Regions from separate parts of the Bacillus spongicola genome, predicted to be linked through region 2. Evidence: a T-box and tRNA genes for the amino acid it is inferred to sense, from the RefSeq annotation. Region 2 holds a T-box; the other holds one or more tRNA genes.

Region 1 (4,410 bases), on a different contig from region 2:
TACCTTTGACTTTCCAAGTCCCTAAATGAATTTCATAAATAAACAAAGGTTTATCATAAACAGGCTCTTTTCTTCTCATAAAAAGCCAATGCTCATCGTCCCATTTAAATTCACTCTCTCCACAGATTATCCCAGCAGTGTTCGGTCGTTTTTCCGCAAAGAATGAAAATGGATCCGTTTTTAACAACGTTTTTCCATCGTTTGTGAGAATTTGATACTTATAAACATGTCCTTTAAGAGAAGAGGGATAACTTACAAACCATATCCCACTTTCAGTAATTTTTTTCATTTTTAATTCATCAGCTTTCCATGAATTAAAACTACCTACTACTGACACTGTTTCAGCATTTGGTGCCCAAACACAGAACGTGGTTGATAATGCATCTCCTGTCTTTAAAACGTGAGCCCCAAAGGTTAGATATGCTTCAAATAATTGCCCTTCATGAAATAAATGAATATCATAAGGACTTGGATAAATAGTTGTCATTAGCTTCACCTACGCATTTCTTGGTCTACTTATTGGTATTCTTCTAGAAAAGCTATTCTCCTTCAATAATCACTCTCGAACTTTCGACAAAAAGCCACATCGATTTTTATGAAAACGGTTCACTTTTTTTATTAAGCGCTTCCAACAGTGTTGTTTGACGAAATCAGTAGAAAAATGTAAAAAAAGATTAGAAGTATTTGTTGATACAATAAAAGAATTTAGAATTTAATGGGTCTCTGGAAGGAAGTTATTGTTCGGAGTTATATAATTTTCTAAATATTCAATTTTATTATAGCCTATAAAAAGGAACATTTCCAATAATAGGGTTAACTCAATTTTGACAGTTAACAAGTTTCTAGTATATTTTTGCAATAGCTTCAGGGCTTTCAATTGCTTAAATATAAGCTCTATTATTAAGTAGGATTGATAATCAATCAAATTCTATAGATATTTTTTCAAGTGCTTGTTTTCACTAAGAATGTTGCGATTCAACTCAGCCTATAGACGGGTGAATAGCTTAATTTCAGTTCATTTTTTCATCTATTTTAAGGCTCTTTTCGTATACATTGTGACTATTTCATCATATTTTTTATTAAATCTTCCATTTCTATGTTGATTTCCATCAAAAATAGACAAAATGATGCCCGAAATTAGGCTATATCATAGATGATCAACTGATTCGAAAAGCCACAATTTTTGCTAAAACAGCCATTTTTAAAGAATATTAACAACAAATTGAAAGATTGCATCTAAAATTAGATTCAATAGCAACAATGTATACGAAAGCCCCATGTCCTTCACAGACAATGCAATAGATGAAAATGGAGTCTAGCGGTTTAGTCTTAATCCATTCAGTCAACGATGATTTGGTATGTACTAAGATGATCTTCGTACCTCAAGCTGGCCACCATTTCCGACGGTTAGAATGATGCCACAGCGGTGCATCTAGCGGAAATATGTATTGTTATGACTGTGTTCACTTTCAATATATACTTTATGAAAGTGCAGGCAAAAAACAAGAAACCTACAAAAAAAGAATTCTGTTTGCTTTTTTAAAAAGTGGATTAGCCATTTTAGGGAGGGTTCTTTTTCGCGCTATAATCAGCATCAAAACCCACTTTCGTATCAAAGAGTAAAAAAAGACATTCCAACAGCTTGGAATGTCTGAAACTTTATTGCAATTTTTTAAACGTCGAAAAAGATTAGATTAAATTTGTACTCTAGTTTGAATCAACAACCTAGACTTTCCCTCCCATTAATGATTTTTCATTCATCTTCATGTATAGATAGACACCCTTTATGATGTTTTTAAAGTTTATTCTTTTCGTTATGTTGGCTCCCTTTGTTGCTGCATCGTCCTCTGATTCTCTAATCGGAAATTTTCTAGCCATTCGAGCAAAATAGTAAATAAAGTAAGTTTTCCCCATCATAATCTTTGCAATGATTGAAATAGTAAATCGTTCGTCTTCTTCAGCATCGAAAGCTCAAGGGTATTCTCTATCATAGTTTACAGGCTGTTCAACAGTAATTTACATTCACTAGAATCTACAAAACACTTTTCAAGCGCATCACTAAAATGACCTACAACTTATACCCAGCCTTTTATATAAATTCGAAAATCCTTCTCAAATTTGTAGCAATAACCAACTGAGCGAGCAATTCTCTAGAAATTGATGGATCACTAAGAAGAAACTATAGAACAGAGAAGTTTCCCACATCCTGAGGCACACATTCTAGGAAAGCAACTGTAACCGTCTAATAGTCGGTACTAGTAATATTATGGACAAAAAAAAGACATCTATTGAGATGTCTTTTATGACCCGTACGGGAATCGAACCCGTGATACCGCCGTGAAAGGGCGGTGTCTTAACCGCTTGACCAACGGGCCTAAATTAAAACTGGCGGAGAAGGAGGGATTTGAACCCTCGCGCCGCTTGCGCGACCTACACCCTTAGCAGGGGCGCCTCTTCAGCCACTTGAGTACTTCCCCAGTATGGCTCCGCAGGCAAGACTCGAACTTGCGACCGATCGGTTAACAGCCGATAGCTCTACCACTGAGCTACTGCGGAATAATATGGTGGGCCTAAGTGGACTCGAACCACCGACCTCACGCTTATCAGGCGTGCGCTCTAACCAGCTGAGCTATAGGCCCATTGGAGCGGGTGATGAGAATCGAACTCACATCATCAGCTTGGAAGGCTGAGGTTTTACCACTAAACTACACCCGCTTAATGAATTTTATGGGGCGACTGATGGGAATCGAACCCACGAATGCCTGAACCACAATCAGGTGCGTTAACCACTTCGCCACAATCGCCAAAATAAAATGGTGGCTCGGGACGGAATCGAACCGCCGACACATGGATTTTCAGTCCATTGCTCTACCAACTGAGCTACCGAGCCATATAAATGGCGGTCCGGACGGGACTCGAACCCGCGACCTCCTGCGTGACAGGCAGGCATTCTAACCAACTGAACTACCGGACCAAAGTTTTTTCGCAAAGCGAAAATAACTATCATTAAACTCACAAAACGAAAATAGCAATCATTAATTTGTTTTGGCAATATAATGTATTGCGGGGGCAGGATTTGAACCTGCGACCTTCGGGTTATGAGCCCGACGAGCTACCGAACTGCTCCACCCCGCGTCGATAAAAGTGTTATTAAAAATGGAGGAGGAAGAGGGATTCGAACCCCCGCGCGGTATAACCCGCCTGTCGGTTTTCAAGACCGATCCCTTCAGCCGAACTTGGGTATTCCTCCGTATATATGGTGGACCTTGTAGGACTCGAACCTACGACCGGACGGTTATGAGCCGTCTGCTCTAACCAGCTGAGCTAAAGGTCCAAGTATCTTATAAAGGATCCATTATGGTAGCGGCGGAGGGGATCGAACCCCCGACCTCACGGGTATGAACCGTACGCTCTAGCCAGCTGAGCTACACCGCCATAATATAAAAACAATAAAATGTATTTAGTGAATAAAATTCACTAGTAGATTTCCGCTTCGCATGTTAGGTAAGATATTTTGCTTTGCATGTTAGGTAAGATATTTTGCTTTGCAAAAATCTTTGGTGGAGCCTAGCGGGATCGAACCGCTGACCTCCTGCGTGCAAGGCAGGCGCTCTCCCAGCTGAGCTAAGGCCCCAATATACGGATGGAAATGGTCGGGAAGACAGGATTCGAACCTGCGACCCCTTGGTCCCAAACCAAGTGCTCTACCAAGCTGAGCTACTTCCCGTAATATGGCGCGCCCGAGAGGAGTCGAACCCCTAACCTTTTGATCCGTAGTCAAACGCTCTATCCAATTGAGCTACGGGCGCATTTTAAAAATGGTGCCGAGGACCGGAATCGAACCGGTACGGTAGTCACCTACCGCAGGATTTTAAGTCCTGTGCGTCTGCCAGTTCCGCCACCCCGGCACAAAGTATTTCTGGAGCGGAAGACGGGATTTGAACCCGCGACCCCCACCTTGGCAAGGTGGTGTTCTACCACTGAACTACTTCCGCGCAATTAAATGATGCGGGTGAAGGGAGTCGAACCCCCACGCCTTGCGGCGCTAGATCCTAAGTCTAGTGCGTCTGCCAATTCCGCCACACCCGCATAGTATAATGTTTAATTTTTAACTTGGCAATCCAATCAAACCTATAAGGTAAGATCTCTTGCTATGCAAAAATTAAGTTCTCTAAAGATTTATGGTAAGATCTTTTGCTACGTAAAAATCTATGGTGAGCCATGAAGGATTCGAACCTTCGACCCTCTGATTAAAAGTCAGATGCTCTACCAACTGAGCTAATGGCTCTCGATAATAAATAATTATAAAGTGGTGCCGGCAAGAGGACTTGAACCCCCAACCTACTGATTACAAGTCAGTTGCTCTACCAGTTGAGCTACACCGGCATCTTAAGTTGAGTTAATAGTTTA
Region 2 (4,410 bases):
TAATACGGGATTTTGAATCCACAGATTGGGAAGCAGTCTATGAATACTTGTCGGATGGAGTTGTAATGAAATATATGCCTGAAGGGGTTCTGACGAAAGAGGGTGTAAAAGAGTTTGTAAATAACAACATCGGTGAACAGGCTGAAAAATTTCCCGTTATCGAACTCAGCAGTAATACTCTTATTGGACATATGATTTTTCATAAATATTTCGGAGATCATACTTATGAGGTTGGGTGGGTATTTAATCCTAATTACCATCAAAGAGGATATGCTACTGAAGCTGCTAAAGCCATTTTAGATTTTGGTTTCAAGAAAATGAATTTACATAGAATAATTGCTACATGTCAACCTGAAAATATTCCGTCGTATCGAGTGATGGAGAATGCTGGAATGAGAAGAGAAGGCTATTTTAAGAAATGTATTCCAAATGGGAATGAATGGTGGGACGAGTATTATTACTCTATTTTAGAATAAGAGTGTGGATAGATTAATCAAACCAATATTTATTCCGTTAAATGTGTAGGTTTCGTTGTATTTCTTGGACAATTTTTAATGCGAAAGCCATATCAAAGGGAGTGATTTATCTTGAACTAGTTTAAATAACAATAATATATACGAATAGAGTTATAATCATTTAGAACCACTTAAATAGGGGGGATTTACATTATGAAACGAGTGATGTCAAAATGTTCTTCTCTCTAATAAGCAGTAGGAGAATGTATTGATGGTGTGTTTTCTGTAAGTGAAGCATTTTTTTGATTGCTTTTTTCGAAAAGTATGTTGCTTTTCGTTTTAGTTGATTATCTATTAACATTTGTAGACTAGTTAAAAAGAAACAGCATTTGCGGGAGAAAATCTTCAAGAAATATGGGGGACATGCTCATGAAAAAAGTGTTAGTTTTTATTACAGATGGCTTTGCCGATTGGGAAGCAAGTTATGTGTCGGCAGAGATAAATAAATCAGGAACGGGATATCAAGTTCAGACAATCGCTATTGACAAGCATCCAAAAATTTCAATGGGTGGATTGACGGTTCTTCCGAATTATAGTTTAAAAGAATTTCCCTATGATTTAACATTCGCAATGCTGATTATTCCAGGTGGAACTGGATGGAGGGAAGAAAAAAATCATCAGGCTAAGGAGCTTGTGGATTATTGTTTTGAAAAAGACATCCCGGTTGCAGCAATTTGTGATGCAACCACCTTTTTAGGAAATCAAGGATATCTTGACCATTATAAACATACAGGTAATTCGTTGCCATATTTAAAAGAAGGGGCACCTAATTATTTAGGGGATGAAAATTATTTAAATGTACAATCCATTTGTGATGACTGTCTAATCACAGCTAATGGAAGTGGAGCACTAGAATTTTCAAGAGATATTTTACGTAAATTGGATGTTTTAGAAGGCTCAGAACTAAATGAATGGTACGATTTATTTAAAAAAGGGTTCGTTAAAAGTTAGGTTTAGAGATATTTTGGTGAGCTTGAATGAAAAACAGTCTAGCAAATATTTGTCAATACTGTTGTAAAATAACTTGGATGTATAGGGGTTTACTAGAGAGAGATTTAGGGACTCATTTTTAAGTGTATCTGGAATTCTAGCCTTTAAAAAAGAAAATCATTTTCTATCATTTTTTTATGATTCCTTTTTTTTACATTGGTTTCGTACAAAAGCCCCCCGAATCCTACACTTTAGCAGAATATAAAGGGCTGAGATAAGAAGCGTTCTTTGCGAAAGGCTCTTTTCGCCTACTTTGTTGCTGTAACATACAAAAAAGGATGGAAACACTCTTTTCTTTCCTCATTTCGGGTTAACAATGATCCGAAAAGATGCCCGAAGTCATTCTTCATCACGAATTGAGGTCTAATTCGAAAAGCCACAAACTTTGAGAAAACAGCCTTGAGAAAATAGCTTATACAATAGAATGAAATTATCATTTTTGATTTGAAATAATTATTTTTAAATTTTTCAAATTATACTTTGACATTTAGATTAGTTTCATTGTATCATATTGGGAATTAACTATTTATTTTATTCAATGACGAGAAGAGTAAGCTATAATCCGTGTCTATAGAGAGTCGCTGATAGCTGAAAATGCGACGTCACATTAAAGCTGAAAATCATCTCCGAGAAGTTTTCCTGAGAAAGGTTTTATGTAGGGGGAACCGGTAGACGGCCGTTATCCGTTTTGATAGCCAAGCGCCGTGAGAAAGAGCACGGAATATGGGTGGTACCGCGGATTCAATCCGTCCCTGTTTTTATACAGGGACGGATTTTTTATTTGTAAATAAAGGGATAAGAGGTGATTTTAATGAAGAAAGTCAATACGAAAGAAGCCGCTTTAGATCGTGAAAATAGAATCAAAAAGTTTTGGAAGTCTGAAAATATATTCAACCGTTCCATCGAAAATCGGAACGGAGCAGAAACATTTGTATTTTATGAGGGACCTCCAACGGCAAATGGATTGCCCCACGCAGGTCATGTGCTAGGTCGAGTCATTAAGGATTTTGTTGCACGCTATAAGACGATGAATGGTTATCAAGTGTTACGAAAGGGTGGCTGGGATACGCACGGATTACCTGTTGAGCTTGAAGTTGAAAAACAACTTGGTATTTCAGGGAAGCAAGAAATTGAAGAATATGGGGTTGAAAAGTTCATTGAGGAATGTAAAATCAGCGTATTTAACTATGAAAAACAGTGGAGAGAATTTACGGAATCCATCGGTTATTGGCTAGACATGGAGGACCCTTATGTAACACTTGAAAATCGCTATATCGAAAGTGTCTGGTATATATTAAGTAATCTTCATAATCGGGGATTATTGTATAAAGGTCACCGTGTTACGCCCTATTGCCCAAGCTGTCAAACGACTTTGAGCTCCCATGAAGTAGCTCAAGGTTATAAGGATGTTAAAGATCTTTCAGCAACTGCAAAATTCAAATTAGTGGATAAAGAAAATGAGTATTTCTTAGGGTGGACAACAACACCTTGGACTTTACCTGCAAATGTAACGCTAGCTGTAAATCCTGATCTCACTTATATTAGAGCTAAAAAGGGTGAGGATGTCTATATTGTTTCGGAGGCGTTAGCAGAAAAGAACCTTGGAGAAGACTTTGAAGTGATTTCTTCTCATAAAGGAAGTGATTTTAAAGGAATTGCATATCAAGCACCCTTTCCATTCATTAAACCAGATAGAGGTCACTTTGTTGTAGAGGCGGATTTCGTAAACGCAGAAAGTGGAACGGGAATCGTACACATCGCTCCAGCCTATGGAGAAGATGATTATGATTTAGTCAAACATCATAATCTATCGTTCTTTAATGTTGTGGATAGTCAGGGGCGTTACACAGTGGATGTACCTCTTCTTGCAGGTCGTTTTGTGAAAGACTGTGATGTGGATATAGTAAAATATTTAGCGAATGAAGGACTTCTATTTCAAAAAGAAAAGTATGAACACAGCTATCCCTATTGTTGGCGTTGTGATTCTCCGCTCCTTTACTATGCGATTGAAAGTTGGTTTATCAAGACGACTGAATTAAAAGATCAATTTCTCAAAAATAATCAGGAAGTAGAGTGGTACCCTTCTCATATTAAAGAGGGCCGATTTGGAAACTTTTTAGAAAATATGGTCGACTGGAATATAGGTCGAAGTCGGTACTGGGGGACACCATTGCCTGTGTGGATTTGTGATTCTTGTGAACATCAATACGCCCCGAAAAGTCAGGCGGATCTGAAAGAAAAAGCGATTGGTGATATTGGAGATGTCGAGCTTCATAAACCGTACGTTGATCGCGTTTATTTAAGCTGTGAAAAGTGTGAAGGAACAATGAAGCGTGTTCCGGAAGTGATTGACGTTTGGTTTGATAGTGGGTCAATGCCGTTTGCCCAGCATCATTATCCATTTGAAAATAAAGATCAATTTGAAAAACAATTCCCTGCAGATGTCATCTGTGAAGGAGTTGACCAAACACGAGGCTGGTTTTATAGCTTGCTGGCTGTTTCGACGCTTTTTACAGGCAAGGTCCCCTACAAGCGTGTCTTGTCAACAGGACATATCTTGGATGAAGAAGGCCGTAAAATGTCCAAAAGCAAAGGGAACGCGTTGAACCCCATGGATCTTGTTGAAAAATTCGGCGCCGATGCTTTCCGCTGGGCGTTACTTGCTGACAGTGCCCCTTGGAATAATAAGCGATTTTCTGAACGTGTTGTGATAGAAGCAAAATCGAAAATAATCGATACGCTTGTAAATACACATGGTTTTTATACTCTCTATGCAAACATAGACGGATATCGATTCGATAAAGATGTAGTTGGCGAGAAAACGCTGCTTGATCAATGGGTACTAGCGCGATTAAATAGTGTAACAGCTATCGTTAGCGAAGCATTGGACGATTATGACTTTACC

The links. A T-box is a leader RNA that pairs with one kind of tRNA and senses whether it is charged. The one in region 2 lies ahead of ileS (isoleucine--tRNA ligase), so its partner is inferred to be a tRNA-Ile.
Region 1: it has a tRNA-Ile gene. The T-box ahead of ileS (isoleucine--tRNA ligase) is inferred to sense a tRNA for this amino acid. The anticodon was not compared.

What each region holds. Positions count from the first base shown of each region.
Region 1 covers NZ_JAYKTS010000049.1:417-4,826, reverse strand. Annotated here, with positions in the region: gene glgB (1,4-alpha-glucan branching protein GlgB) at 1-487, opposite strand, end outside; tRNA gene U8D43_RS19915 (tRNA-Glu) at 2,304-2,375, opposite strand; tRNA gene U8D43_RS19910 (tRNA-Ser) at 2,387-2,477, opposite strand; tRNA gene U8D43_RS19905 (tRNA-Asn) at 2,482-2,556, opposite strand; tRNA gene U8D43_RS19900 (tRNA-Ile) at 2,563-2,639, opposite strand; tRNA gene U8D43_RS19895 (tRNA-Gly) at 2,642-2,715, opposite strand; tRNA gene U8D43_RS19890 (tRNA-His) at 2,729-2,804, opposite strand; tRNA gene U8D43_RS19885 (tRNA-Phe) at 2,815-2,890, opposite strand; tRNA gene U8D43_RS19880 (tRNA-Asp) at 2,898-2,974, opposite strand; tRNA gene U8D43_RS19875 (tRNA-Met) at 3,062-3,135, opposite strand; tRNA gene U8D43_RS19870 (tRNA-Ser) at 3,158-3,250, opposite strand; tRNA gene U8D43_RS19865 (tRNA-Ile) at 3,258-3,334, opposite strand; tRNA gene U8D43_RS19860 (tRNA-Met) at 3,359-3,435, opposite strand; tRNA gene U8D43_RS19855 (tRNA-Ala) at 3,559-3,634, opposite strand; tRNA gene U8D43_RS19850 (tRNA-Pro) at 3,651-3,727, opposite strand; tRNA gene U8D43_RS19845 (tRNA-Arg) at 3,733-3,809, opposite strand; tRNA gene U8D43_RS19840 (tRNA-Leu) at 3,820-3,908, opposite strand; tRNA gene U8D43_RS19835 (tRNA-Gly) at 3,921-3,995, opposite strand; tRNA gene U8D43_RS19830 (tRNA-Leu) at 4,008-4,089, opposite strand; tRNA gene U8D43_RS19825 (tRNA-Lys) at 4,213-4,288, opposite strand; tRNA gene U8D43_RS19820 (tRNA-Thr) at 4,311-4,386, opposite strand.
Region 2 covers NZ_JAYKTS010000020.1:68,569-72,978, forward strand. Annotated here, with positions in the region: gene U8D43_RS13920 (GNAT family N-acetyltransferase) at 1-476, shown strand, start outside; gene U8D43_RS13925 (type 1 glutamine amidotransferase family protein) at 885-1,466, shown strand; T-box leader at 2,035-2,262, shown strand; gene ileS (isoleucine--tRNA ligase) at 2,317-4,410, shown strand, end outside.